3 regions of the Pseudonocardia sp. OZ21 genome follow, and region 2 is predicted to be linked to each of the others. Evidence: riboswitches for the same ligand, from Rfam matches in the RefSeq annotation. Region 2 holds a riboswitch; each other region holds the start of a gene.

Region 1 (11,135 bases), on a different contig from region 2:
CGACGACGGGGCCAGGTTCACATCGAACGGGTCGACGGCGGTCGCGCCGCCGGCGCCCTGGCTGCCGAACACCCCGGAGCCGGCATCGAGGGACGCGAGGGCCGAGCCGCTCCCGGCCGTGCCGACGGGTGAGGTGAACAGCTCCCCGACGGAGAACGCGAGGTTGCGCGGCGCGTCGCCCCGGTTCGCCTGAGCCCCGCCGCCCGCTGGACCGTCGGGGCCGGGGGTGTCGCCTCCGATGCCCAGTTGGACACCGTCGCCGGGACTTCGGACCACGTTCTCCACCACGGCGGTGGCGAACATCGCGCCTGCGGCGAAGAGCGCACCGGCGGCGGCGGTCGCCTTGCGGACGTTGCGCCGCGGCGGCATGGGCGGTTCCTCCGGCGGCCGGGAGTGGCCGCGCGGCTGGAGCGCACGGTCGACCGCGTGAGGGGCCCGCCCCTCGCGGCGCAGGAGGCTTCCCACCGAGATCGCGCCGGGCGCCCCGTAGTCCACCCCGGGCGGAGGTCCGTGCCACTCGCCGCAACGGATGATCAGTTCGTCGACGGAGACCATGTTCGAGGATCCGAGATGGTGTCCTGTCGGACGGGCGAGCGGTTCCACGTAGTGAGCCTCTCGAGGTTGGCGGAGCTGGGGCTTTCATTCGTTCTGCGGTGGGGTTCGCTTTCCTACCCGCGTTCGTCACGTCCCTGCTAGGTGTCGTTCGTCCGCTCGTCGCGTCTCACCTGAACAGCGGAGATGCCCATTCGTCGCTCATTTGCGACCGTTCACCGCCCGGGTTGCAGTGCGGGTCGGCCGAGCGTCCGTGCTGAGCAGGCCGGACGGAGTAGAGCGTGGTAGTGGATCGCCGGATCGGGGCGCGGGCGGCTCCGGGGCGCGATGGCCCAGCGTGACGCTCCGTCAGGGCCATCCGTGCGACACCAGGCGGCGCTCCGCATGCCAGGGCGGTCGGGCTCGATGCCACACGGCGCGCCGGAGCGCGCTCCAGAAATGCCCATGTGAGTGATCGGTGTTGATCGACCTGACGTAGGGTGCGGCCATGCCGACAGCGCTCGTCACCGGTGCGAGTCGTGGACTCGGCGCCGCTTTCGCCCAGCGGCTCGCCCGCGACGGCTTCGATCTGGTCCTCGTCGCGCGGGACAACGTCGGTCTGCAGCGGGTGGCGGGAGAGGCAGCGCGTCTCGGCGTCAGGGTCGAGGTGCTCGCGGCCGATCTCGCGGACGCCGCCGAGCGGACCGCCGTGGAACGCAGGGTCGCCGACCGGGCCAGGCCCGTCGATGTCCTGGTCAACAACGCGAGCTACGAGTGCGGCGTCGACTTCCGGATGGCTGATCCGGAACCACTGCAGACGGAGATCGACGTCAACGTCACCGCGGTGATGATCCTGACCCACGCCGCGCTGCCGGGAATGATCGAACGCGGCCAGGGCTCGGTGATCAACGTCGCGAGCTTCGCCGGCTACCTGTCGGCTTCCGGCTCGGCCCACTCCGCCACGAAGGCCTGGATGATCGCCTTCACCGACACGGTCGAGGCGTCGCTGGCCGGCACCGGCGTCCGCATGATCGCGCTGGTCCCGGGACGGCTGCGCACGGGCAAGCACCGTGAGCTCGAGCCGACCGGCACGTCGATGATGTGGCTGGAGCCCGACGCGGTGGTGGATGCCTGCCTCTCCGATCTCGCCCGTGGGCGCACGGTCTGCACGCCGGGGCTGGTCTACAACGCTGTGGTCCGAACGCTCGAAACTCCCCGCCGCACGCTGCGCACGCTGGCGCGCCTCACCGGCCACCGCCGCGGGCAGATGCGGCAGACGGTGCCGGGACACCTGCCGGAGATCTCGAGCAGCTGAGGCACCGCCCGCTCGGCGGCTCCCGCCGAGCACAGCCGTGGCCGTCAGTGTCGGCCGAGCAGTCGGCCCACGGCGGATCTGACCGACTGGGTGGCGTCGCGCGCGCTCTTCTTCTTCTTGTTCTCGTCCCGCTCGCTCGTGCGGCGCTGCGCCGTCGCGTCCGTGGTCGCTACGAGCTCGGGCAGGTCGACGTCCGCCAGGGCCGCCCGGACATCGCTGAGCCGCATGTCGGGCGCGCCGTCCGTGGTCGCGAGGACGCCACTCCCCGAGAGACGCACGCCGGGGAGCCCGACCCGGGTGGGGGAGAGCTGCACCGCGCCGCCCGCCAGGTCGGAGACCTCGACCTTCGGGAGGGCGACCGCGCCGTCGGAGACCGCGACGTCGAGTCCGCCGTCCCGGTTGCGGGCGACGCTGAGGCGAGGCGGGGTCATCCGTCCCTCGGACACGGCGACCCCGGGCGTCCGGAGGGTGCCGCCGCCCGGAAGGTTCAGAACGTGCTGCGGCACCTCGACGGCGGGCACGCGAATCTCGGGCGTGGCGACGGTCACGATGGACGACCCGGCTGCCGGCTCCGCTCCCGGGGACGTGCCCAGGTCCAGGATGCTCGGTACGGCAGCGGAGGGCGGTGGCGCCTTGTCGTCGAGCCCCGGAGCTGTGAAGGGGTCGGCCCTCGTGTCGTTCGGTGCACCGAACGCGTCCCGGCCGATCTGCGTTCCGGACGCCGGCGGCCCGTACTCGGTCGCGGCCGTCGCGGCCGGAGTGAAGAGCTGCGCCACCGCGGTGAGGGTGATGTGCTGGCCCGCGCGGGACGGTTCGGGGCTCCGGGGCCGGTCCAGGGTGCCGCTGCCGGTGCTCGGGCCCGGGTCCGATGCGAAGTCGACCGCACCGCGAGGGGTCCGGACGGTGTCCACCACCGCACCGCTGAAGACCGCGCCTGCGGCGAACAGGGCACCCGCGGCGGCCGCTGCCTTGCGGGCGCTGCGACGTGGAGGCCCGGACGACACGACCGCGGGGCGGGAGTGCCCGCGTGGGGTGAGCGGACGATCGGCCGCATGGGGCCCGCGGCCCTCCCGTCGCAACAGGGCTGCGACCGAGATCATCGTGCCGGGCCCGTAGTCCACGATCGGCCGAGGCGGGTGCGCCGGGTCGAAACAGCGGACGACCAACTCGGCGACCGAGACCGTGCTCGGCGACGAATGTCGATGTCCGGACGGCCGGGGACGCAGTTCCACGGAGTCAGGGCCTTTCGCAGGGGTGGATGTTCACGGGGCGGGATCGTCTTCCTACCCGCGTTCGTCGCGCCCCGGCTAGGGGTTGGCAGCTCGTTCCTCGCGTCTCACCTGAATAGCTGAGGTGACCGCTCATCGCCGATTTGGCACCGTTCGGCGGCAAAATCGGCCGTTTCGTCCGCCATTCGGCGGCAGCACCGCGCCAAACGGCGTAGTGCGGGATCCGTGCGCGATGACTACACGTAGTGATGGAGACGATGCGGTCCGGATGGGGGATGACCCTGTGTCACCCCTGGTTAGGTCCGTCCGTGCACCTCCGACCGGAGGATGCAGAGGGCCGATAGGGAGCCTTCCGGCACCCCTCTTGCTCACCGAGGGAGAAGTCCGGGCGCCCGGCGCGACACTGAACGATACGAAACGTATCGATTAGGCGACCGTGCCCGCCCCGCCGTGACGGACGCCGCGATCACCCCTCCCGTCCCGGCATGATCGCCTGCAGAGTCGTTCCGAACCGTCCGCCGATCTTGCGTCCGAGCCGCGGTCGCCCCGGACCTGCACTCGGGCGGTGGGCAACACCCCGTGGCTCGACCCTCGATCGAGGGAGGGTCGGTTATAGTCCGCCACAGCAGATCCGGTGCGCCGCGAGGAGGGCACGATCACGACCGGCAGCGAGCGGGAAGGGCGTGCTGGTCGTCGACGGAGCCAGGAGTCGCACCACGCGATCCTCGCCGCCACACGCGAGCTCCTCGAGGAGGTCGGCTACTTCCGGCTGACGGTGGAAGGCGTGGCGGCCAGGGCCGGCGTCGGGAAGACCACCGTCTACCGGTGGTGGCCGTCGAAGAGTGCGCTCGTGCTCGAGGCCGTGGACGCCGGCGCGGCGGAGCAGCCGCAGCCCACGGGTGACATCCGGGCCGACGCCCGTGCCGCCATGGAGGCGATGCGCCTGGACCTGCGGGCCCCGCTGGCCACCACCCTCCTCGCGCTGGCCGGCGATCTGCTGCAGGACTCCCCGGGCGGTGCCGGTCCGGTGGACCTGTTCCAGGCCGGCCGAGAGGCCTTCGAGAAGATGATCGAGGGTGCGGCCGAGCGCGGTGACCTGCCCGCCGACATCGACGCCGGGCTCCTTCAGGACATCTACGCCGGCACGCTTCTCTACCGCGTGCTGTGCCGTCGGTCGACCGAGCACGTCGTGGACCGGCTTCTCGGCCTTCTCCTCGACGGCGAGCTGCCCCGGCGCGTCTCGGAGACCGGATCCGTCTGAACTCCCGGCAACGTTATTTCCTGCCGAGTGGACGACGTTGCACGTGCTGTTTCTTCCGCCTATCGTCACGGTTCCGGGCCGAAAATTCGCCCGGCACCCCAGCCCCCGGTGAATTGTAGATCGGCGATCTCCGGAAGTGGGGCGATTCCTGTGCCGGTACCTGACGCACGTCCGGGGCTCGTCGCGGCGCCCGACCTGGTCGGGATCGTCCTCCGCGCCGGTGGCGGCCTGGTCGACCATGTGCTCTGTGCGGTCCGTGACGACAATGCCGACGTCGAACTGCAGGTCGTCGACCACGGGGAACGCGTGCAGGTCTGGGCTCATGGGACGCTGCGGGTGAACGCGGCCACCCTCGCGTGGCACGCCGGCCGTCCCTTCGGGACCGCGGAACTGCAGTCGATGATCGTGTCCTGTCAAGGAACGCTCGACGTCAGCGGTGATCGTATGACGCTGATTTCGGAGAGTCGCCGAAGTGCGCGGCGCGAACGTTTTTCTCTCCGCTCTTGAGCTTTGGCGTCACGATGCGCGGGCGCGGTCGCAGAAAGTGAATATTCCTTCCGCCGCTCGGGTGGTCGAAACCTGACTGGCTGATGGTCGTACGGGTTGAGATACGGTACGTTTCGTATATAGAACGACGCCGGGCCCCAGGTCCTCGGGTGGTTCACCGTGATCGAGCGCTTCTGCGCCGACACACCGGCATCCACTACTCCGATCCATCCCATCTTCTCCCACGTTGCCGTGCCGAAGTCACCGGCAAGGTGGGTGTCCGACCGAGGCCATCGGTGGGCCGGGGTGGTGACGCCCGGGCGGACCGTGCTTCTGGAGGCCAGCCGATGAAGATCGTGGTGACCGGTGGGGCGGGCTTCGTCGGAGCCAACCTCTGCCGCCTACTGACCAGGCAGGCCGATGTGGAGGTCGTCGTGGTCGACGATCTCAGCTCCGGGCGGCTCGACCACCTGCACGGCGTGCCCGTCGACGTCCGGGTGGCGTCGATCCTCCAGGAGGAGGCGCTGCGGAGGGCGTGCGACGGCGCCTCGTCGATCGTCCATCTCGCGGCCGCGGTGCCCGAGGCCGATGGTGCCGTGCGGCGCTGCCACGACGTCAACGTGACGGGCACCCTCGCCGTACTCGACGTCGCCAGGGAAGTCGACGCCCAGGTGGTTCTCGCGTCCTCGAGTTCCGTGTACGGGCACAACCCCACCCTGCCCAGGTCGGAGGATCTGGTCTGCCTCCCCGCTACTCCGTTCGCGGCCGGGAAGCTGGCGGCGGAGTCCTACGCGTTCGCCTACCGGTCCTGGTACGGGCTGCGGTGCACGGCGTTCCGCTTCTCCACGACCTACGGCCCGTGGCAGTACCCGGACCGCGCGCTCCCGGCCGTCGTACCGGCGCTCGTCGCCGCCGCGCTGCGGGGGGACCCACTGATCGTCCACGGTGACGGCGAGCAGAGCCGGGAGCTCACCTTCGTCGAGTCCGCCGTGGAGGTCCTCGCGCGCAGTGCGCTGCAGCGCTCCTCGGACGGAGCGGTGAACCTGGCGGTCGGCACCCCCACCACGATCAACGAGCTCATCGCGGTGCTGTCCGACCTGCTCGGCCGGCGGCTCGCCGTCGAACACCGCGCGGCCCGTAGCGGGGAGGTCCGCCACTGCGCGTCGTCCGCAGCCCGGGTGCAGCGGCTGTTCCCCGGTGTCAGGAGACTGCCGATCGAGGAGGGCCTCGTTCGCACGATCGTCTGGATGGAGAGCCAGGCGGGGGTCAGCGGAGCTTGGCGCCGTACACCTTCTCGACGGTCAGCGCCATCAGCACCCTGCGGTCGGACACCATGACCGACCGGTACTCGTCCCAGTTCGGGTGCTCGCCCGCGGCCTTGCGGTAGTAGTCCACCAACGCCTGGACCTCGGCGCCGTCCGGGTCGGTTCCCGGGCCGGTGAGGGTGGCCGTGCCCTCGGCGGTGGCCCAGGCCCAGCCGTCCGAGCTGGTGACCTCGAGCGCGGCCCGTGGGTCCCGGCGCAGGTTCGCCGTCTTGGCGCGCCCGTCGGTCATCGACACGTAGAGGACACCGGCGTCCCGGTCGTACAACGGCGTGACGGGGGAGAGCTGGGGGCGGCCGTCCGACTTGATCGTCGCGAGGACCCCGAGGCGGGCATCGGCGAGCAGCGTGTGCGGGTCGAATTGTCCGGTCGTCATGCTCGGCAAACCCACCACCGGAGGCCGGCTATTCCTGATCACGCACAGCGTTGCACGTGATCAGCTCATGGTCGTCCATCCAGAGCGGCCGAGGGACCTGGCTCGTCGAAGCCGCAGCAACCCCGTACCTCACGGTGCCGGGTGCTGACGCCAGGATCGATGTCGCTGATCCACCCCGGCCTTTCGGCCACCCGTTCCGGGGGTCCCTGCCGTCCGGTGTCGTGAGAGGACAGTCATGGCAGCGATCCCGTACGTCCCGGCGCTGCTGTTCCACCGCGGCGACTACGGGCTCGTTCTTCCGCGGCCCCGTGAGGAGGCCGGGTGAGCCACTGGTAGATCACGGTATGATGACATATCACCAAAATACTTCAACGTTCATGCGTTCCCGTCTAGGTTCTCCGGTGCCGAGCCCGGCGTCGCCGGGCTGTTCACTCGGGAGTCTTGATGAACGTCGTCGCCTGGATCCTGCAGATCGTGCTCGCCGTCGCCTTCCTGGGCTCGGGCGTGATGAAGGTCGTGCGTCCGAAGCCGGCACTGGTGTCCGCAGGCATGGGCTACGCGGAGGACTTCTCCGGCGGCGCGATCAAGGCCATCGGTGCGCTCGAGATCGTCGGGGCGATCGGCCTGATCCTGCCCTGGGTCCTGGACGTCGCTCCGGTCCTCACACCGATCGCGGCGGTCGGGCTCGCGCTCGTGATGGCGGGCGCCGTGGTCGTCCACGTCCGCCGCAAGGAGCAGTTCGTCCCGGCGCTGGTGCTGGGCGTGCTGTCCCTCGTGCTCGCCGTCCTCCGCTTCGCCTCCTGACCCCCACGCTCAGGGTGGGGTGAGGGCACCGTCGAGCATGCGGGCGAGGGTCTCGGTGAGGACGTCCACGCCGGAACAGAGGTCCTCGTCGCGGGTGAACTCCGCCTCGGCGTGGGAGATGCCCTCGACGCTCGGGATGAACAGCATGACGGTGGGGACGACGTCCTTCATGTTGGTGGAGTCGTGGCCCGCCCGGGTGCGCACGATCATGGACGAGACGCCGAGGTCCTCGGCCACCGTGCGCGCCAGTTCCACCCCCTCCGGCTGGTAGAGGTGGCCCTTCCAGGTGTGGGCGAACCGGCGCTCGATCTCGACGTCGGCCTTCACCTCGATCTCGGCGAACTGCCGGCGGAGCAGGGCGTCCGCCTCCGCGAGCAGGTCGTCCGACGGCGAGCGGAGGTCGAGGTGCATGTGCACCTCGCGGGCGACGACCACGGGGGAGTTGGGCAACACGGTCAGCTGCCCGCACGAGGTGTGCAGCTCCTCGCCGAACCGGTCGGCGAGCTCCCGTACCGCGACCACGGCGAGCGCCGCGCCGTACAGGGCGTCCCGACGGTCGGCCATTGCGGTGGCGCCGGTGTGGGCCTGGGACCCGATGACCGCGATCTCGTACTTGTTCGCGGCCCACGTCGCGTCGACGAGCCCGAGCGTGGTGCCGGTCTTGTCGAGCTCGCGGCCCTGCTCGATGTGGATCTCCGCGTAGGAGCACACCTCCCGGGAGGTGCCGAAGACGTCCGTCTCGCCCAGGCCGTCGATCGCCTCGAGCGCGTCGCGGACCGTCACGCCCGCGGCGTCGGGGGTGTCGAGGGCGGTCGCCAGGGGCATGGCTCCGGTGAACACCGCACTGCCCATCATCGAGGGCTTGAAGCGGCTGCCCTCCTCGTTGAACCAGTTCACGACGCCGATGTTGAACCGCGGCGTCTCACCCGAGTCGCGGTAGTGGACGCGCAGGCGGTCGGCGGCATGCGCCGCGGCCAGCACGCCGTAGGCGCCGTCGAAGCGGCCGCCCCTCGGCTGGCTGTCGAGGTGTGAACCGGCGAGGACGAAGGGCGCGCCGGGTACGAACTCGTAGAGGCCGAACATGTTGCCGACCCGGTCGTGCACGACGGTGAACCCGCGCTCGGTCAGCCACGCCGCGAGCCAGGCACGGCTGCGGCCGTCCTCCGGGGTGGCGGCCTGGCGCTCGACGCCCCCTGCCGCGGTGGCCCCGATGGCCGAGAGGTCGACGAAGTCGGCGAGCAGCCGGGCATCGGCGCCCGGGTGGGGGGGCACGCGGGGGAAGCCGGCCGCAGCATCGGTCGTGGTCATGAACGCTCCTCGGTCCGCACGGAGAAGGCCTCTTTCCGGCAACCCCATCCAACACGTGCCGGCATGACCGATCCTGTACGAGTGATCGGATTTCTGGGTACGGGCCGGATGGGTCTGCCGATGGTCGCCAACCTGGTACGAGCGGGCCACGTGGTCGTGGCCCACGACCTACGGCCGGAGCTGGAGGCGAAGGTCGTGGCGTGCGGGGCGCGGTGGGTCGGCACGGTGGCCGAGGCCGCTGCGGCAGCCGACGTCCTGATCACGATGTTGCCCGGTCCTCCCGAGGTGGTGGAGGCGATGACGGGTGCGGGCGGCGCCCTCCGGGCGCTGCCCGCCGGTGCCACGTGGATCGACATGACCAGCAGCGCGGCCGCTTCGGCCGGGCCGATCCGGGTGCAGGCCCTCGCCCGTGGCGTCGATGTCCTCGAGGCGCCGGTCGGCGGTGGTGTCCCCGCCGCCGAGGACGGGTCACTGAAGCTGTTCGTGGGGGGAGAGATCGAGGTCCTCGAACGGCACCGCTCGGTGCTCGAGGCCGTCGGTGATCCGCAGCGCATCGTCCACGTCGGTGGCCACGGCGCCGGGTACACGACGAAGCTGCTGGTCAACCTGTTGTGGTTCGGTCAGGCCGTGGCCACCGCGGAGGCTCTTCTGATCGGCAAGCGCGCCGGGATCGACCTGGGTGTACTGCGGAGCGCGGTGGCCGACAGCGCGGCGGCCACCGACTTCGTCCGGCGTGATCTCGATGCTCTGTTCGCCGGTGACTACATGGCCTCCTTCGGCCTGGACCGGTGTTGCGAGGAGCTCGCGAACGTGACGGCCCAGGCGCGGGAGTACGGGTTGCCGGTCGAGCTGTCGGATCTCGTCACCCGGATCCATCAGCGCGCGCTCGCCCGTTACGGACCTGTCGACGGCGAGCTGCTGGCCGTGGCCCTGCTGGAGCACGAGGCCGGACTCGAGCTGCGGTGAGAGCCGGACGTCAGGGGGCGTCCGTCTCGGGGGCGAGCATCCACACGGCGACGTAGATGACCACGCCCGAACCCGCACCGAGCAGCGTGAGGGCGACCAGCCCGATGCGCAGCAGGGTGGCGTCCATGTTCAGGCTCTCGGCCAGCCCTCCGCAGACCCCGCCGATCATGCGGTCGGTGCGGCTGCGGCGCAGGCGGAAGCTCGGCTTGGCCGTGGGCGGCACAGTGTCCGACGGCGGCGGGACGGCCTGCTCGGAGAACGGCGACACGGGCGGCTCGACGCCGGCATCGGAGGGCACTCGGGACGTGGTGTCGGTCGTCGTATCCATGTCCACGACTCTGCCGGGAGCCGGTCCGCGGCACCTCCGGGTGAGCCCTGGAAACGACCCCGGCCGGACCCTGACCGGCGTGCCGGGGTGATCACGGTCAGGCGTGCGAACCCAGTGCCGTCAACGGCGACGGCATGACCTGCCGCATCCACTCGAGCTGGCGTCGGCCGTGCACGGCGTCGCCCCCTTCGTGCCCGTTGAAGGGGTACACCTCGATCGACGTGGCCGGACGCCGCGGTGCCCTGCTCCCGTAATGGTTGTAGGCGGCGAAGACGGTGGAGGGCGGGCACACCGCGTCCCTCAGCGCGACGGAGAACTGGGCCGGAGCCGTCGCCCGCCGGGCGAAGTTGACCCCGTCCACATAGGAGAGTGTCTGCAACGCGGTGTCGACCGCATCGCGGTGGACCGACAGGTACTCCATCACCTCTCGCCAGGGTCCCTGTTCGGTGAGCTCGAGGGCGCGCTCCGCGTGGCAGAGGAAGGGCACGTTCGCCTGGACCGCCGACAGATCGGGTACGAGACCGCCGACGGCGATGGCGAGGCCTCCGCCCTGGCTGTTGCCGAGCACGGCCACGCGGTCGGTGTCGACGCCGGGCAGTTCGCGCACCGCGTCGACGGCCCGGACCGCGTCGGTGATGAGACGGCGGTAGTAGTAGTCGGCGGGGTCGAGGATCCCGCGGGAGAGAAACCCCGGCGCGGCGGGCGCGGAACCGACCGGGTCCGGGGTGTCGCCTCCCGAGCCGTACTGGCTGCCCTGGCCGCGGCTGTCCATCACCAGGTGCGCGTAGCCCGCTCCCACCCACGCCAGCCGCTCGTGGGGGAGTCCGCGTCCCCGTCCGTAGCCGACGTACTCGACGACGGCGGGGAGCGGCTGGTCGCCGTCCACGCCGTGGCCCGCCGCCGGACGGGAGAACCACGCCTCGATCGGCTGGCCGTCGAACCCCGCGAAGGTGACGTCCCAGGTGTCGACGAGCACGAGCCCGGTGTCGACCCGATCGACGGCGAGAACGGCGGGAGTGTGCCGGGCCTGGTCCAGGGTCGAGGCCCACCACGCGTCGAAGTCGGCGGGTTCCCTGACGTCGGGCAGGTAGTGCTCGAGCTGGGCCACCGGGAGGTCGAACTGTGCCATGCGCGTCCTCGTCCTCGGAGTCGCGGTCAGGAGCCAGTAGAGCACACACGCTTGCAGAAAACTACGGACAGTGACTTCGT
Region 2 (6,795 bases):
GCGGCGGCCAGCGCGAGCGGCACCGCCACCACGAGTGCCAGCCGGAAGGCCGTGCCGAACGCCCCCGAGTCGGCCAGCGGGCCGACGGCGGCGGTGCCGGCGGAGCTTCCGAGGAACAGGAGTGCGGCGAAGTGGGCCACGGCCGTGGCCCTCTCGGTGGGCACCACCTCGGTCGCCCAGCTCTGCAGCGTGGTGTGCAGGAACGCCCAGGACCCACCCAGCAGCAGCCCGGCGATCGTCACCGTCGCGATGTTCACCGCGACGGCGGGGACGGCCCAGCCTGCCACCAGCAGTGCGCCCCCGATGGTGGCGAGCCCGCCTGCCGACGAACGTCCGACGAGCGACCGCACCAGGCGCGACCACGCGAGGGCCCCGACCCCGAACGATGCCGCCACCAGTCCCGCGAGCGCGGCCGACGACCCGAGTGACTGCACGGCCGGCGCCAGGTAGGTGAGGACGCCGAGCACCGCGATGCCCTCGACGAACACCAGGACGAAGACCACCAGCGCCCACCTGTTGCGCAGCACCCTCGCCACCGACTGCAGCGGGTTGCCGGTGGAGGGTTGGCGGTCCGGCTCCGGGAGCCGGGCCAGCGCGATCCAGAGCAGGGCGGCGGCCACGCCCGTCACGGCCGGCACGGCACGCCAGTGGATCAGGTCGGCGAGCAACCCGGCGCCTGCCGTGGCGACCGCGATGCCCAGCGAGGACGCGGCCAGGACGTCCGACAGCGGGCGCTGGCGCACGGCGGCCGGCCACATGTCACCGACGTACACGAGCGTGGACGGGATGAGCGCGGCGAAGCAGCCGCCTGCGACGGTGCGCGTCAGGCCCAGGACCAGGAGGTTGGGGGCGAGCACCGAGCCGACGCCCGCGAGTGCCGCGCCGAGCAGCGACAGGCGCATCACCCGGACCCGCCCGATGCGGTCGCTGATCATGCCCCACACGGGCTGCATGAGGCCGTAGGCCAGGAAGTACGCGCTCGCGACGCCGGCGACGGCCGACAGGGGCGCCTTCATGTCGAGACCGATCACCACGAGGAGGGGGGCGATGGCGAAGCGGTCGACCGTGCTGGTCAAGGCAGCCAGCTGCAGCAACCGCAGCCGACCCCGCTCCCCCACGCCGGGGCGCGTCTCCGTGCTCACCGATAGACCATGGTCCGTCGCGCTCGCTCGCGCTGCACGAAACGCGGTGAGAACGGTCACTCCGGGGGTTTCGGGGCGTCGCTCCCGGCCGTCCGATCGGTGCCTCCTGCGCCGATGAATCCGGTGGTCCGGGCCGTCACTACGGTGTGCGGATGCGACGGACGATCTTCGGGCTCATCGCGGTGCTGTTCCTCGCCGCATGTTCCGCGCCCGCGGCGGAGACACCGCCGGACATCAGCGGTGACTGGCACGGCAGCATCCAGACCCCCGGGGCGCCGCTGCAGTTCGGGGTGAGCCTGGCGGGCGACGGCGGCACCTTCGACCTCCCGGCCCAGGGACTGCGCGCCCTCGCACTGCACGACGTGCGGCTCGACGGCCAGGCGGTCACGTTCCGGCTGCCCGACGTCCCGGGCGGGGCCACGTTCGACGGCACGCTGAGCGCCGCCGGGACGATCAGCGGGAGCTACAGCCAGGGCGGCCAGACCGTCCCGTTCACGCTGTCCCGCGGCGCCCTGCCCACTCCGGGCCGACCGCAGGAGCCGAAGCCGCCCTTCCCGTACCGCAGCGAGGAGGTGACGTACCCGAGCGGCGACCTGACCATGGCCGGGACGCTCACCCTGCCGTCCGCCGGTGGACCCTTCGCCACCGTCCTGATGATCACCGGGAGCGGCGCGCAGGACCGCGACGAGACCATCGCCGGACACCGGCCGTTCCTGCTGCTCGCCGACACGCTCACGCGCGCCGGGTACGCCGTGCTGCGGGTGGACGACCGGGGCGTGGGGGGCTCGACCGGCGATCTGCAGCAGGCGAGCTACGAGGACCTGACCGGCGATGCGCTCGCCGGGCTCGCGTTCCTGCGCAGCCGCCCCGAGATCGATCCCACGCGGATCGGGCTGTTCGGGCACAGCGAAGGCGGCTACCTCGCCCCGCTGGTGGCACAGCAGCCGGGCGCCGGTGTGGCGTTCGTCATGCTGATGGCGGCCCCCGCCGTCTCGGGCGAGGAGGTGCTCGTCCTGCAGAACCGCTTGCTCTTCCAGCAGGCGGGCGCCCCGCCGGAGCAGGTCCAGGCCCAGATCGACTACGTGCGCAAGCTCAGCGGGATGCTGCGGGCCGGGGACTACGACAGGGCCCGGCAGCTCGCCAGGGACCGGGTCAGCGCGCAGACCGCGGCTCTGCCGGAGGACCAGCGCCCGACGCCGGAGGAGACCGAGGCGCAACTGCCCGCCACCCCGGCCTACCGCGCCGTCCTCACCTACGACCCCGCCCCCGCGCTGCGGGCGCTGCGGGTGCCGGTGCTGGCGTTCTACGGTGGCAAGGATCTCCAGGTGCCGCCGACGCAGAGCGAGCCGGCGCTGCGGACGCTGCTCGCCGGCGATCCCGACACGACGATCCGGACGTTCCCGGCGCTGAACCACCTCATGCAGCCGGCCGCCACAGGCGCGATCACCGAGTACTCGACGATCGAGACGACCGTGTCGCCGGAGGTGCTCGAGCTCGTCTCCGGATGGATGCGGGAGCGCTTCTGAGATCGGAGTCTCCGCACGTCGGAGCCGTGATGGCGGGTGGGTGAAGCGCTGCCGGCACGACCCCGCCCGCGGCACTGCGGAGATCGGGATCCGTCAGGTCGTCGAGGCCGAGCGGCGGCGCGCTCAGGCCGCGGGCGAGCGGTGGCGGCTCGTCCCACCGCCGAGCCCCGCCGCTGCCCGCACCGACCTCCCGTGGCGGGCAGCGGTCCCGGCAGGCGGCCGGGAGGGCGGCTTGACGATCGGTCGGCGGCCGTCGTAACGTCCACGCCAGGTCATGAGTGCCAGCGTCAAGCCCCGGCTCGCTGGCCGGCAACCCTCCTCCGCGGCGGGGTGCTCCGGGTGACGACCAGGCTGCCGGGCGGGGTGTCCGGTGGCAAGCGCGGACCCGCCTGCGATGCCGGGTCCCCTTCCCCAGGAGACCGCCATGACGCTCGTGCTCGCCCGTTCCGATGCCGCCCGCGCCGCCGCCCTGCCCGACGTGGTGGGAGCCGACCTCCAGGTGCCGCTGGTCACCGGCGGGAACATCACCTACGCGAACCTCGACCTCGCCGCCAGCGCACCGGCGCTGCAGTCCGTGGCCGCCCACGTCGCCGAGCTGTTGCCGTACTACGCGTCGGTGCACCGCGGTGCCGGTTACGCGTCCCAGGTGAGCACCGCGCTGCTGGAGTCGGCGCGCGTCACGGTCGGCGAGTTCGTCGGGGCGCGCGGCGACGACGTGGTGGTGTTCACGCGCAACACCACCGACGCGCTGAACCTGCTCGCCGGTTGCGTCCCGGGCGCGGTCCTCTGTCTGGACGTGGAGCACCACGCGAACCAGCTGCCGTGGAAGTCGGGCTCCCACCGCGTGCTGCGGGTGGCCGAGACCGTGGAGCAGACCCTCGCCGACCTGGAGGCCGCGCTGGCGTCGGCGCCGGTGGCGCTGCTGGCGGTCACCGGGGCGTCCAACGTGACCGGTGAGACGCTGCCGCTGGCGCGCCTCGTCGACATCGCGCACCGGGCGGGCGCCCGGATCGTGGTGGACGCGGCCCAGCTCGCACCGCACCGGCGGATCGACCTCGCGGCCACCGGCATCGACTACGTGGCGCTGTCGGGCCACAAGCTCTACGCGCCCTACGGCGCGGGCGCGATCGTCGGCAGGCGTGACTGGCTCGACGAGGGCACGCCGTACCTCGCGGGCGGCGGCGCGGTGCGGGAGGTGCGGATCGACCGCACGGTCTGGGCGGCCGCGCCCCACCGCCACGAGGGCGGCACCCCCAACGTGGTCGGTGCAGCGGCGCTCGCGCAGGCCTGCCGCACGCTCGCACCGCTGCTCGACGGGGCCGCCCACGCGCACGAGAAGGCGCTGTCGGAACGGCTCGCGGCCGGGCTGGCCACGGTGCCCGGCCTTCGGACGCTGCGGATCTGGCCCGACAGCACCGACCGGGTCGCCGTCCACAGCTTCACCCTCCCGGACCGGCCCGCCGGTCTGGTCGCTGCCTACCTGTCCGCCGAGCACGGGATCGGCGTCCGCGACGGGCGCTTCTGCGCCCACCCCCTGCTGCTCAAGCTCTGCGGGGAGAGCGGTGAGGCGCTGCGTGCGAGCATCGGGATCAGCACCACGGAGGAGCACGTGGACCGGCTGGTGGCGGCGCTGCGGCAGCTCACGACGTGTGGCGCCCGCTGGACGTACGGAGTGGTCGACGGGCGGTGGGTGCCCACGCCGGACCCGCGCGACCACGATCCGCTCGGTGTCATCGGCGCCCTGGTGCTCGGGACCGGTGCCTCCGCCTGCAGTTCCGACTGAGCGCGAGATCTGACGTCCTCGAACCCGGCCGCCACGGTGAAGTTGGACAGGCATACCTAACTTACCGTTATCCTCCTCCTCGATCATCTGTCCCAGGGGGAGGGAGCGCTGGATGCGCGTCGTCGTGTTCGGCTACATGACGTGGGGCCACCGGACGTTGGACGCGGTGCTTGCGGCCGGGCACGACGTCCCACTGGTCGTCACGCACCCGGAGAGCGACAACCCGTACGAGACGATCTTCAACGACTCGGTGGCCGAGCTCGCCGCCAAGCACGGCATCCCGGTGCTGGTGCGCAACCGCGCCGACGACGAGGAGGTCGTCGAGCGGGTGCGGGCCGCGCGCGCCGACGCGATGGTGGTGGCCAACTGGCGCACGTGGCTGTCGCCCACCGTCTTCTCGCTCCCCCGGCTCGGCACGCTCAACGTGCACGACGCGTTGCTGCCCGCCTACGCGGGCTTCGCGCCGCTGAACTGGGCGCTGATCAACGGTGAGCCGGAGGTCGGGGTCACCGCGCACATGATGAACGGCGAGTTCGACGCCGGGGACATCGTCGCGCAGTGGGCCACCCCGGTCGGCGCCGACGACACCGTGGTGGACCTGTTCGAGCGCACCCTGGCCATGTTCGGGCCGATCACCGTGGACGCGCTGGAGCAACTGGCCACCGGGCGCACCGACTGGCAGCCGCAGGACCGCAGCCGAGCGAGCTACTTCCACCGCCGCAGCGACGAGGACAACCGGATCGACTGGAGCTGGCCCGCGAGGGACATCGCCAACCTGGTGCGCGCGCAGGTGGACCCCTACCCCAACGCGTACTGCTTCCACGGGAGCACCCGGCTGCGGGTGCTCGCCGCGGGCGTCACCGACACTCCGTACGGCGGGACACCCGGACGCATCTTCGTCCGCGACGGTGCCGGCGGGGTCGTGGTGGTGACGGGCGCCGACGCGCGGCACGGGCGCAACCCGGGCCTGGTGGTCCACCGGGTCCGCACCGACGACGGCCAGGACGTCGCGGCCACGGAGTACTTCACGCGGATGGGCGGCTACCTCACCTCCCACCCCACCCCCTAGTGCGGCGGCACTAGCCGGGCTCCCCCCGACGCTTCCGGTACAGCACCACCGCGAGGTCGCCGAGAGCGATGACGGCCACCACGACCATCACCCACCCCAGCACCGGAAGCCCGGCGGCGAACCCCAGCCACGCCGCTCCGCCGGCGAAGACGAGCCCGAACACCGCAAGCACGGCGCGCAGCGTCAGCGCGCTCCGGGCAGGTGCCGCACCGCCCACCCCGGAGGTGGGGTCGTGGTACCCGGGCAGGCCACGTTCGTAGTCGGAACGCTGGCGACGGGGCTCATCGGGGGCCATGAGCCAGGGGTACCCCCGCCCGGGCAGCCGTGCACGGATTCACGGGGCCGATTCGTCCGGGAGCCGATGCCTCGCCGATCCGGTGGTCCCCGACCCCTCGGCTTCGGCGACCGACAGCTCGGAAGGCTCGGCAGGCTGCGACACCGGCGGCCCGGCAGGCGGGGCGACCGACAGCTCGGGAGGCTGGGACGCCGCCGGCTCGGCGTGCGGGATGCGGTGGCGGAGCAGCACCCGGCTCCCCCGGCCGTCGAAGTGGATGAGCACGGACTCCGACATCCGGTTCATCAGCGGGATGCCGTGGCCACCCTGCGCCGACTGCTCGACGGGCGGGCGCCAGCTCCCGTGGTCGACCACCTCGATGCTGAGCGTGCCCGGCTCGGTCCACAGGGTCAGCTCGACCGCGCCGGACTCGTCGGGGCCGTAGGCGTGCCGCACCGCGTTGGCGGCCGCCTCGTCCACCGCGAGCACGACGTCGGCGACCTCGTCCTCGGTCAACGCGAGCGGGGCGAGCCAGCTGCCCAGCTCCCGTCGGATCAGGACCAGCTGTTCCGGGTCGGCAGGCCAGCTCCGGTGCACGAACTCGACGTGCCCGGGGGGGTCCTGATCCATGATCCTCGCTCTCCACGCTCGGCCCCGACCTCGTTCCGCCTCCAGGTCAGGACTCACGACCCGACGTCCGGTGGCGGGTAACCGGTCGACCGTATCGTCGTCGCGGGGCACGCCGACGACGCACCCGCACGCTGTGCCGGCCTCGGCGCGCCCTCCGATCCGAGGACCCCCCGCCTCACCAGGGCGAACCGGTTTCGTCCCCCCCGTCCCGGTGTACCCGATCAGTGCTGTGCACGATCGTGGCGTGTCACGCCGGTCCAGGGAAGATCGGCGCGCCCGGCGTCACCGGGTGGCGGTGGCCCTGAGATCGCGCCCGAGCAGGACGCCCAGGCCGATCATGGCGATGGCGAGCACGAGGTGCAGCCAGTTGT
Region 3 (11,135 bases), on a different contig from region 2:
GCTCGGCGCTGCTGCGCGGACGTGAGCTGATCGCCCTCGACGCGGAGCAGTTGCGGACCGTCCGTGGCAACGAGGTCGGCTTCGTCTTCCAGGAGCCGATGAGCGCGTTGAACCCGGTGCTGAGCATCGGCGCCCAGGTGCTCGAGGCGATCACGACCCATCGTTCGCTGACGCGGGCGGCGGCCCGTCAGCGCATGCTCGAGCTACTGGCGCTGGTCGGGCTGCCCGACCCGGAGCGGAAGGCCCGTTCCTATCCCCATGAGCTGTCGGGCGGTCAGCTGCAACGGGTGGTGATCGCCATCGCGATCGCCAACGAGCCCGCCCTGCTCATCGCCGACGAGCCCACCACCGCGCTCGACGTGACCGTGCAGGCCGAGATCCTCGACCTCCTGCGCGGCCTGCGTGACCGGCTCGGCATCGGGATCCTGCTCATCACCCACGACATGGGCGTGGTCGCCGACCTCGCCGACCGGGTCGTCGTGATGCGGGCGGGCCGGGTGGTGGAGGAGGCGAGCGTCGCGCAGTTGTTCGCGGCGCCCCGTGAGGAGTACACCCGCCACCTGCTCGACGCCGTGGTGTCCCTGCCCACCGCACCGCTGGTCCCCGCGCCGGTCGTCGTCGACGAGCCCGCGCCGGTGCCGGATCGGACCGCCGCTCCGGAGGAAGGCACCGGCATCCTGACCGTGGACGACCTGCGGGTGACCTACCGTGGGCGGTTCGACGTGCCGGCCGTGGAGGGGGTGAGCCTGCACGTCGGCGCCGGAGAGGTGTTCGGACTCGTCGGCGAGTCCGGTTCGGGCAAGAGCACGATCGCCTCGGCCATCACCGGCCTGGTGCGTCCCGAGGGGGGCACGATCCGGCTCTCCGGCGACGACCTCGCCGCGCTGCGTGGCAAGGCCCTGCGGCGTGCCCGCGGCCGGATCGGCATGGTCTTCCAGGATCCCGCGTCGTCGTTGAACCCGCGAGCCACCATCGGCGACAGCGTCGCCGAGCCGCTACGCCTGCACACCTGCCTGCACGGCAGCGAGCTGAGCCGCCGGGTGGATGACCTGCTCGACGCCGCGCAGCTTCCGACCTCGACACGCGACCGGTTCCCGCACGAGCTCTCCGGTGGCCAACGTCAACGGGTCGGCATCGCCAGGTCGATCGCGTTGAACCCCGACCTCCTGATCGCCGACGAGCCCACCAGCTCCCTCGACGTCTCCGTGCAGGCCCGGATCCTCGACCTGTTCCGGGACCTGCAGGAACAGCTGAAGTTCGCGTGTCTGTTCATCTCGCACGACCTCGCCGTGATCGGCGCACTCGCGGCCCGGGTCGGCGTCATGCACCGCGGGCGGATCGTCGAGCAGGGGAGCGCCGTCCAGGTGCTGCAGGCGCCACGCCACCGCTACACCCAGCGGCTCCTCGCGTCGGCCCCCGTGGCCGACCCCACCGAACAGCAGCGCAGGCGCAAGGTCTGGCACACGATCCGGGACGCGCAGCCGGAGGAAGCGGCCCCCAGCGCCTCGTGACGGAGCTGGGGGCCGCCCCGGCCTCAGAGTCCGCGCGCCGCCAGCGCCTCGCGCACGGCCTTGCTGGTGGAGGGCACCGTGGCCGAGGGGCCGATCTGGCCGGCGACCGCGTCGAGGGTCTTGAGCCCGTCGCCGGTGATCAGCAGCACGGTCTCGGCGTCCGGGTCGAGCTTGCCCGACTCGACGAGCTTCTTCGCGGTGGCCACCGTGACGCCGCCCGCGGTCTCGGCGAAGACGCCCTCGGTGCGGGCGAGCAGCCGGATCCCGTCGACCACCTCGGCGTCGCTGACGTGCGCCACGGCCCCGCCGGTGCGGCGCACCGCGTCGAGGACGTAGGGGCCGTCGGCCGGGTTACCGATCGCGAGCGAGCGGGCGATCGTGTCCGGGCGCACCGGCTGCACGACGTCGTGCCCGTCCTCGAAGGCCTTGGCCACGGGGGAGCAGCCGGTGGCCTGCGCCCCGAACACGCGGTAGGGCGTGGGCTCCACCAGGCCCAGCTTGCCGAGCTCGGTGAAACCCTTGTCGACCTTGGTGAGCTGCGACCCCGACGCCACGGGCACCACGATCTGCTCCGGCAGCCGCCAGCCGAGCTGCTCGGCCACCTCGTAGCCCAGCGTCTTGGAGCCCTCGGCGTAGTACGGCCGCACGTTGACGTTGACGAACGCCCAGTCCTCGTGCTCGGCGGCGAGCTCGGTGGCCAACCGGTTGACGTCGTCGTAGTTGCCGTCGACGGCGAGCAGGGTGCCGTCGTACACGGCGGTGGTGAGCACCTTCGCCTGCTCGAGCGACGACGGGATGAGCACGACCGAGTCCCACCCGGCGCGGGCCGCGGCGGCGGCCACGGCGTTGGCGAGGTTGCCCGTGGACGGGCAGGCGAGCACCGAGAACCCGAGCTCGCGGGCGGCGGCGAGCGCCACGGCCACCACGCGGTCCTTGAACGAGTGGGTCGGGTTGCCGGTGTCGTCCTTCACCCAGAGGTTGCGCAGCCCCAGAGCGGCGCCCAGCCGGTCGGCCTTGATCAGGCGGGTGAGACCGGGCTCGGTGTTGGGGTGCTCCTGCACGGTGGACGGCACGGGCAGCAGCTGCCGGTAGCGCCAGATCGACTTCGGGCCGGCCTCGATGGACTCGCGGGTGACGGTGCCGAAGTCGTAGTCGACCTCGAGCGGGCCGAAGCACTGCGGGCAGGCGAACTCGGCCGCGAGCGGGATCTGGTGGCCACACTCACGACAGGAGAGGGCGCGTGCGGGCCCGAGGTCGTAGGCGGCGGTGGATCCGTCGCCGTCGGGACGCGTGGAGGCAGTCAGAGTCATCGAAAGATCTCCTCATCTTCCCCGCACCATGCGGGTCGGAATTGGCACCGTGATCGAGCGCGGATGCGCATCGCCGGTTGCCGGGGCTTCGCCGGGCCGTTCCCTCTGCCCCTCTGGATGAGCCATGTGAAGTTGTTCCGCGGCTGGTCGAGCAGCCGTCAGATGTCAGCCACGTTACGTCACGATCCACTGCCCCCCAAGTCCTGTCCGGATTCTGGGAGCCGGGTCACGCAATGTCGGTGGCGTGCGCGAGCATGGACGTCATGTCCGCGCCCCCTCCGCCCGCGCCGCTGCGCCTCATCCTCGGCGAGGAGGAGCTGCTGGTGGAGCGGGCGGTCGAGCAGGTCGTCGCGGAGGTGCGGGCCGGTGAGCCCGGCGCCGAGCTGCGGCGCTACCGGGCCGCCGACCTCACCCCGGTCGACCTCGCCGACAACCTGAGCCCGTCGCTGTTCGCCGAGGGCCGGGTCATCGTCCTGCAGGCCGCCCACGAGGTGGGCAAGGAGCTCGCCACGGCGATCGTCGAACAGTCGGCCGACCCGGCCGAGGGCATCGTCCTGGTCGTGCTGCACGCGGGGGGCGCCCGCAACAAGGGGCTGGCCGACGCGCTGCGCAAGGGCGGCGCCGTCGTCACCACGTGCAACCGGATCACCCGCTTCGAGGAGCGGGCCGACTTCGTACGCTCCGAGGTGCGACGGGCCGGTGGGCGCATCGCTCCCGCCGCGGTGGGCGTCCTGATCGAAGCGGTCGGGTCCGACCTACGGGAGCTCGCTGCCGCGGCGGGCCAGCTCGTGGCCGACACCGGGGGCACCGTCGACGAGCAGGCGGTGCGCCGCTACCACCGGGGCCGCGCGGAGGCGTCCGGTTTCGCGGTGGCCGACAAGGTGATGGCGGGCGACCGGGCCGGGGCGCTGGAGGCGTTGCGGTGGGCGCTCGTGCTCGGGGTGGCGCCCGTGCTGGTGGCCGACGCGCTGGCCGACGGGGTGCGCACCCTGGCCAGGGTGGGTGCGGCCGGCCGGGGCGATCCCAACCGGCTCGCGGGCACCCTGGGGATGCCGCCGTGGAAGGTGCGCAAGGCGCAGGCCCAGGTACGGGCGTGGCAGCCCGAGTCGCTCGCGATCGCGTTCGACGCAGCGGCCGAGGTGAACGCCGACGTCAAGGGAGCGGCAGCCGACGCGGGGTACGCGCTGGAACGCGCGGTACTGCGGATCTGCGCGGCACGCGAGTCACGCTGAGCGGTGCCGGAGGGCGGGCGCCGTGACACAACACAACGGCGCTGCCCCCGAGAGGGCAGCGCCGTGTGGGCTGGAGGTGTGGCCTCGTCAGAGCGCGTCGACGCGCTTGGACAGCGACGACTTGCGGTTGGCAGCCTGGTTCTTGTGGATGACGCCCTTGCTGGCCGCCTTGTCGAGCGCACGGGCTGCGGCGCGCTGCAGCTCGGTGGCCTTCTCGGTGTCGCCGGCCTCCGCAGCCTCGCGGAAACGCCGCACGGCGGTGCGAACGGCGGACTTGACCGACTTGTTGCGCTGGCGGCGCTTCTCGTTGGTCTTGACCCGCTTGATCTGGGACTTGATGTTGGCCACGCGAATGCCTCGAGTTCTTCTTCGCCTTGTTCCGGTCCGCACCGGCGGCGGGGGATCCTGCGTTCACGCCGGGCGCTCAGCGGTCCATGTTACAGCCCGGCGGGGACCGTCGGAAATCGGCCCGGTCCAGCAGTTCCCGCGGTCCGCCTAGGGTGATCGCATGACGGTGGTTCTGGTGCACGGCAACCCGGAGACCGAGGCCTTGTGGGACCCGCTGAGCGAGCGGCTCACCGCACGCGGCTACGACGATCAGGTGCGGCTCTCACCGCCCGGGTTCGGGGCCCCGGTGCCCCCGGGGTGGACAGCGACGGTCGACGAGTACCGCGACTGGCTGGTGGCCGAGCTGGAGGGCATCGGGCGCCCCGTCGACCTGGTCGGTCACGACTGGGGCGGCGGGCACGTGCTCAACGTCGCGATGACCCGGCCCGACCTGCTGCGCAGCTGGTGCTCCGACGTCGTGGGGCTCTTCGATCCGGACTACGTGTGGCACGACCTCGCGCAGGACTGGCAGACCCCCGGCGTCGGTGAGGCGGCGATCGAGGAGCGGCTCGACACCCCCGTGGACAAGGTGGTGGAGAACCTGGCCGAGCGCGGCATGGCTCCCGCGGTCGCCCAGCGCATCGCGCCCGCCTTCGACGTGACGATGGGCGAGTGCATCCTCGCGCTGTACCGCTCCGCGGCGCAGCCGGTGCTGGCGCGGCTCGGGGTGGGGCTGGAGGCCGCGGCGGCCCGTCCCGGGCTCTCGGTGGTGGCGACGGAGGACCACTTCGTGGGAACGATCGAGCAGCGCCACCGCGCCGCGGTGCGAGCGGGTGCCCGCGAGGAGACGCTCGACGGGCTCGGGCACTGGTGGATGACCCAGGATCCCGACCGCGGGGCAGCGATGCTCGCCCGGTTCCTGGACTCCGTCTGATCCCTGGTCCGTGACACCGTCGTGCCGCCGGTGACGGCAGCTACTCGGGCGGGGCGGCGGCAGCGCTCGACGTCACGGAGGACATGACACGGCCGGCGTGAACGGCGCCGGTGACCACGGTGTTGCCGCCGGAGTGCTTGGCGCGGTACATGGCGGCGTCCGCGGCGGCGAGCGCCACCTCGGGCTCGCCGTCGAGCGGGGCGCGGACCACCCCGACCGACATGGTGACGCCGGCGGCGACATCGGCGGGCAGTGCCGCCACGGCGTCGGTGGCGCGTTGCAGCGCCGCCCGTGCCTCCGGGAGCGGCGTGGCCGGCATGACCACGACGAACTCGTCGCCGCCGTACCGGGCCACGAGGTCCTGGGAGCGCAGGATGGTGCGCAGGCACGTGGCGACCTCGCGCAGTACGGCGTCGCCCGCGGCGTGCGAGCGGGCATCGTTGACGTCCTTGAACCGGTCGAGGTCGATCAGGGCGACGGCACACGGCTGGAGCGCCGGTGTGGTGGTGGCCTCGACGAGCCGCATGTCCAGCGCCCGCCGGTTCGGCAGCCCGGTGAGTGGGTCCTGCAGGGCCTGGGCCGCGACCGCGCCGTGCTCGCGGGCCAACCGGTGGTGCTCGGAGTGGCTGCGCAGCGCGGTGAGGCGCGCCTCGCGCAGGGCCCACAGCTCGGCCTCGAGCGCCTCGGCGTAGCTCGCGAGCGCGTCGGAGCGCCGCGGGGCACCGTTGGCGAGCTCGTCCATCCTCGCGAACTCCCGGTGCAGGGCGAGAGCGAGCACGGCGTCCGGGGTGGACATGCGCAGCTCGTGGTGCAGCGGCGCGAGTGCCGCCGCCGCGTCGCCCGGTCCGCCTGCGGCGAGCAGGCAGCGTGCCGTGGCGATGGCGAGCATGATGCGGTCCTCGGTGAAGTTGGTCATCGGCTCGAGCGCGACGAGCATCTCCAGGTGCTCCGGCGCCGGCTGCTTCAGGGAGTACGCCGCGCCGATGATCGAGCACTCCTCGATGGCCTCGGTTCCGCCTTCGGGCAGGCCGTGCGCGGCGGCCCAGAGCCGGGCGGCGGTGTGCGCGGTCTGTGCGGCGCCGACGAAGCGGGTGGCGGCGGCCGCGTCGCGTCCGCCGCGCTCGAGGCGCAACGCCCACGACAGCTGCAGCCGTACGCGGTTGAGCTGGAGCACGAGACGATCCATCACCGACGCGCCGCCCTCGGACACGGTGATCGCCCGCTGTGACACCTCGTCGGCCAGCTCGTGCGAGCCGAGCTTGAGCAGCACGAGGACCAACCCGTTGAGACTCCGCGAGAGCAGTCGCGACCATTCGGCGGGGTCCTCGTGGGGCTCCGGGGCGGTGAGCTCGGTGAGGATGGCGTGGGCGACGGCGGTGTCGGTGAGCGCGTTCTCCCCCTGGTGGAAGACGGCGGTGCGGTGTGCGCGGAGGGTGGCGGCCTCGCCGAGCCTGCGCGGATCGTCATCGAGCTCGGCGAGCTCGGTGTACTCCAGCAGCAGAGCCTCGACCTCGGTCTCGACCGTCTCCGCGTCGGGGTGGCCCGGTGCGGTGCGGATGGGGTCGAGGATGCGCACCAGGATGCACATCCGGAGCAGCTCGGACACGAGTGGGGACGGGCGGTGCCTGCGGGCGTGGGCGAGCAGCTCGTCCATGCCGACCCGGGCGGCCACCGCGCCCGCGGAGGTGCCCCGCTGCTGCCAGCGGAACTTGTCGGTGGCCCGGACCAGGATCTGCTGGTCGGTCAGCCGGCACGCGTCCTGTGCGCAGCAGCAGCTCGGCTCACCCTCCACGAGCACGCACTCGCTCGGGACAGCGAGCGCCGAGGAGGAGCGCGGTGTCACGGGTCGCCCCCTGCGAAGGCCGTCGGGCAGCTCGGACCGGACGCCGAGGCTGGGGCCCGACGGTCGGACCGCGGAGCTCCGTCTCGGCCCTGGGTCTCCACGATCTGGTCATGGTGACATGAGATGCACCCCGGTGGGGAGGCCGGTTTTCGGCGAAGTGTCCGTCCCGCTGACGGTGATCACCCGCCCCGTCCGGCGCATTGCGGAGCCGTAATGCTGTGTGCAGCGCGTCCCCACAGCAGTACGGCTCCACAGTGCGGGCGGGGGCCGGGTGACCGGTGGCGCCGCGCCCGCGGCGCCGCATGGGACGATAGAAGGACCTATACCTGAAGGATCCGTGAGTGAGCTCGTTCGCCGACCAGACGTTCACCCCTCCGGAGCTGATCCGGAACTTCTGCATCATCGCCCACATCGACCACGGCAAGTCCACCTTGGCCGACCGCATGCTGCAGCTCACCGGTGTGGTCGAGGAGCGGGCGATGCGCGCCCAGTACCTCGACCGGATGGACATCGAGCGCGAGCGCGGTATCACGATCAAGGCGCAGAACGTGCGGCTGCCGTGGAAGGTGGGGACCACCGAGCACGTCCTGCACCTCATCGACACCCCCGGCCACGTCGACTTCACCTACGAGGTGAGCCGGGCGCTCGAGGCGTGTGAGGGCGCGGTCCTGCTGGTCGACGCCGCACAGGGCATCGAGGCCCAGACGCTGGCCAACCTGTACCTGGCGCTGGAGAAGGACCTCACGATCATCCCGGTCCTCAACAAGATCGACCTGCCCGCCGCCGACCCGGACCGGTACGCGGCGGAGATCGCGCACATCGTGGGCTGCGAGCCCGGCGACGTGCTGCGGGTGAGCGCCAAGACGGGGCTCGGCGTGCGGGAACTGCTCGACGAGGTGGTCCGGGTGACCCCGGCGCCGGTCGGCGACCCCGATGCCCCCGCGCGGGCGATGATCTTCGACTCGGTCTACGACACCTACCGCGGCGTCGTCACCTACATCCGCGTGGTCGACGGGAAGATCACCCCGCGCGAGCGGATCAAGATGATGTCCACGGGCACCACCCACGAACTGCTCGAGGTGGGCATCGTCTCCCCGGATCCCAAGCCGAGCGTCGGGCTGGGCGTCGGTGAGGTGGGCTACCTCATCACCGGCGTGAAGGACGTGCGGCAGTCGAAGGTCGGCGACACGATCACGAGCCAGCGTCACGGCGCCACGGAGCCGCTCACCGGCTACCGCGAGCCGCGTCCGATGGTCTACTCGGGGCTGTACCCGGTGGACGGCTCGGAGTACCCGGACCTGCGTGAGGCGCTCGACAAGCTGCAGCTCAACGACGCGGCGCTCACCTACGAGCCGGAGACATCGGCGGCGCTGGGCTTCGGGTTCCGCTGCGGGTTCCTCGGCCTGCTGCACCTGGAGATCACCCGCGACCGGCTGGAGCGCGAGGCCGGGCTGGACCTGATCTCCACCGCGCCGAACGTGGTCTACCGCGTGATCAAGGACGACGGCACCGAGATGACGGTGACCAACCCGTCCGACTGGCCGACCGGCAAGGTCGCGCAGATCTTCGAGCCGGTGGTGAAGGTGACGGTTCTGGCGCCGTCGGAGTTCATCGGCACGATCATGGAGCTGTGCCAGGGCAGGCGCGGCCAGCTCGGCGGGATGGACTACCTGTCGGAGAGCCGGGTCGAGCTGCGCTACACGATGCCGCTCGCCGAGATCATCTTCGACTTCTTCGACGCACTGAAGTCGCGCACCCGCGGCTACGCCAGCCTCGACTACGAGGAGGCCGGCGAGCAGGAGGCGGAGCTGGTGAAGGTCGACATCATGCTGCAGGGCGAGGCGGTCGACGCGTTCTCCGCGATCCGGCACAAGGACGACGCCTACTCCTACGGCACGTCCATGACCACGAAGCTGCGTGAGCTGATCCCGCGCCAGCAGTTCGAGGTGCCGATCCAGGCGGCGATCGGGTCGCGGATCATCGCGCGGGAGAACATCCGGGCGATCCGCAAGGACGTCCTCGCCAAGTGCTACGGCGGCGACATCACCCGCAAGCGCAAGCTGCTGGAGAAGCAGAAGGAGGGCAAGAAGCGGATGAAGACCATCGGACGGGTCGAGGTCCCGCAGGAGGCCTTCGTCGCCGCGCTGTCCACCGACTCCGCAGGCGACGCCAAGTCCGGGAAGAAGTAGGAGACCCCGCCGGCCCGATCCTGCGGATGCCTGCGCAAATGATCTCGGCGATGATCGCCGGGCGCTTTACCATGACCCCATGACGGATCTTCCGGCGGCGCCCGGCGGGCAGTCGCCGGGAGTCGCGGGCCTCGTCCTGGTCGTCGTACTGGTGATCGGGTTCTTCGCCGGCCGGGTGAAGCGGCGGTTCATGCTGCTTCTCGTCGGGCTGCTGGCGATGCTCGGGATCGGCGTCGCGGTCACGCTGATCGCCGCAGCGCCCGGGGCGGTGGCCGACCGCGCGGCGGAGCTCACCGGGTTCTACGCGGTGGTGGTGCCGCTGACGGTGGCCTACGCCGCCGGCTGGCTGTGCGGGCGCGGCAGCCTGCTCTGGCGCCTGGTGGTGCTCGGGGTGGCCGTGCTGGTGCTCGCTGTCTTCCCCTACACCGACGCGGGGCGGGTCACGGCCGACACGGTGCTGGGGGCGCCCGCGGCGGGGGGAGTGCCGTGATGACCACACCGGCCGCGCACGCCGTGGGACGAGTCGAGTCGGTGAACGTGGCCGTCGTGCGCACCGACGAGTGGACGAAGGTCAAGAGCGGGCGTTCCGGCATCGACAAGCGTCCGGTCGAGGGCCCGGTGCTGCTCACGGCCACCGGCGTCGAGGGCGACACGATCTGCGACGTCGCGAACCACGGCGGTCCGGACCAAGCCGTGTACGCCTACTCGTGCGACGACCTCGCGTTCTGGACGGCCGAGCTCGGACAGCCGGTGCTGTCCGGTGGGGTGGGGGAGAACCTCACGATGTCGGGCGTGGACTGCTCGGGCGCCGTGATCGGAGAGCGCTGGCAGATCGGGGATGCCGTGCTGCAGGTTCGCGGCCCCCGGATCCCGTGCCGGGTGTTCGCGGGGTTCCGCGGCGTGCCCGATCTCGTGCGGCGGTTCGTCGCCGCTCGACGGCCAGGTGCGTACCTGGCCGTCGAACGTCCCGCCGCGGTGGCGGCGGGCGACTCCGTGCGTGTGCTCGACCGTCCCGCTCACGGCGTCACGGTGACCCACCTGATGGCTGCGCTTACCGGTGAGCGCAGCCAGGTGCCGGCGATCGTGGCCGCCCGCGAGTACCTCGGTGCTCGCGGACAGGACTGGCTGGACAACGCGCTCGGGGTGAAGCGGGGCTGATCCGGGGGGCTGTCGGGGAGGCTGTGGGCGGGGAGGCGAGGCTGCTGGGGAGGCGGCGTGGGAGCGAGAAGGTCGGTCAGACGTTGACGCCCTGGCAGGCCAGGGCTTCGAGGAGTTCGGCGAGCTGGGCGCGCTCAGGGGTGTGGGGGGAGCCGAGTGCTTCGCCTGCGCGGCGTTCCACGCGCCCGCAGACTCGTTCGACCACAGCGCGTCCGTCCGCAGCGAGATGGACGAGAACGCGACGGCGGTCCTCCGGGTCGGTGCGCCGGTAGGCCAGCTTGGCAGCGACCAACCGGTCCACCACACGGGTGGCTGTGGGGGCAGGCAGAGCGGTGTGCGAGGCGATCTCGCCCATGCTCCGACCACCGCCGCGGGCCAGCATCAGCAGCACTCGCCAGCCATCTCGGCTGACCCCTTCCGCCGAGGTGACCGGCGACAGTGCGGCGGCGACCGCACGGTCCAACCGGTCAAGCAACTCGACCAGACCTGTCACTCGGGGCACCGGGATGTACACGGATCCCGGCGCCGTTCGACTTGGTGGCTCAGACACGGTTACTTACTGTACGTCCTGAGAGGGCCAAGCGGGTCTCTCAGCAACCAGTTGCCGTAGACGAGCGGCTGATCCAACGCG

What was found. A riboswitch is a leader RNA that binds a small molecule or an ion and turns the genes downstream of it on or off. The one in region 2 is predicted to bind S-adenosylmethionine.
Region 1: another riboswitch for S-adenosylmethionine. It lies ahead of AC5L35_RS31390 (DoxX family protein); the one in region 2 lies ahead of AC5L35_RS34915 (aminotransferase class V-fold PLP-dependent enzyme).
Region 3: another riboswitch for S-adenosylmethionine. It lies ahead of thrC (threonine synthase); the one in region 2 lies ahead of AC5L35_RS34915 (aminotransferase class V-fold PLP-dependent enzyme).

The regions. Positions count from the first base shown of each region.
Region 1 covers NZ_JCADBN010000018.1:102,104-113,238, reverse strand. Annotated here, with positions in the region: gene AC5L35_RS31425 (hypothetical protein) at 1-555, opposite strand, end outside; gene AC5L35_RS31420 (SDR family NAD(P)-dependent oxidoreductase) at 1,040-1,846, shown strand; gene AC5L35_RS31415 (hypothetical protein) at 1,891-3,012, opposite strand; gene AC5L35_RS31410 (TetR/AcrR family transcriptional regulator) at 3,710-4,336, shown strand; gene AC5L35_RS31405 (MmoB/DmpM family protein) at 4,364-4,843, shown strand; gene AC5L35_RS31400 (NAD-dependent epimerase/dehydratase family protein) at 5,170-6,159, shown strand; gene AC5L35_RS31395 (PPOX class F420-dependent oxidoreductase) at 6,089-6,520, opposite strand; SAM riboswitch class I at 6,593-6,682, shown strand; gene AC5L35_RS31390 (DoxX family protein) at 6,965-7,324, shown strand; gene AC5L35_RS31385 (M20 family metallo-hydrolase) at 7,334-8,632, opposite strand; gene AC5L35_RS31380 (NAD(P)-dependent oxidoreductase) at 8,714-9,598, shown strand; gene AC5L35_RS31375 (PspC domain-containing protein) at 9,609-9,926, opposite strand; gene AC5L35_RS31370 (acetylxylan esterase) at 10,024-11,055, opposite strand.
Region 2 covers NZ_JCADBN010000026.1:118-6,912, forward strand. Annotated here, with positions in the region: gene AC5L35_RS34905 (MFS transporter) at 1-1,142, opposite strand, end outside; gene AC5L35_RS34910 (alpha/beta hydrolase family protein) at 1,295-2,668, shown strand; SAM riboswitch class IV at 2,939-3,054, shown strand; gene AC5L35_RS34915 (aminotransferase class V-fold PLP-dependent enzyme) at 3,093-4,451, shown strand; gene AC5L35_RS34920 (methionyl-tRNA formyltransferase) at 4,564-5,520, shown strand; gene AC5L35_RS34925 (DUF6343 family protein) at 5,531-5,815, opposite strand; gene AC5L35_RS34930 (ATP-binding protein) at 5,855-6,424, opposite strand; gene AC5L35_RS34935 (DUF4383 domain-containing protein) at 6,707-6,795, opposite strand, start outside.
Region 3 covers NZ_JCADBN010000011.1:27,103-38,237, reverse strand. Annotated here, with positions in the region: gene AC5L35_RS24025 (ABC transporter ATP-binding protein) at 1-1,511, shown strand, start outside; gene thrC (threonine synthase) at 1,535-2,821, opposite strand; SAM riboswitch class I at 2,831-2,945, opposite strand; gene holA (DNA polymerase III subunit delta) at 3,085-4,053, shown strand; gene rpsT (30S ribosomal protein S20) at 4,141-4,401, opposite strand; gene AC5L35_RS24005 (alpha/beta fold hydrolase) at 4,562-5,314, shown strand; gene AC5L35_RS24000 (GGDEF domain-containing protein) at 5,355-7,157, opposite strand; gene lepA (translation elongation factor 4) at 7,499-9,346, shown strand; gene AC5L35_RS23990 (hypothetical protein) at 9,426-9,836, shown strand; gene AC5L35_RS23985 (MOSC domain-containing protein) at 9,836-10,504, shown strand; gene AC5L35_RS23980 (MarR family winged helix-turn-helix transcriptional regulator) at 10,581-10,997, opposite strand.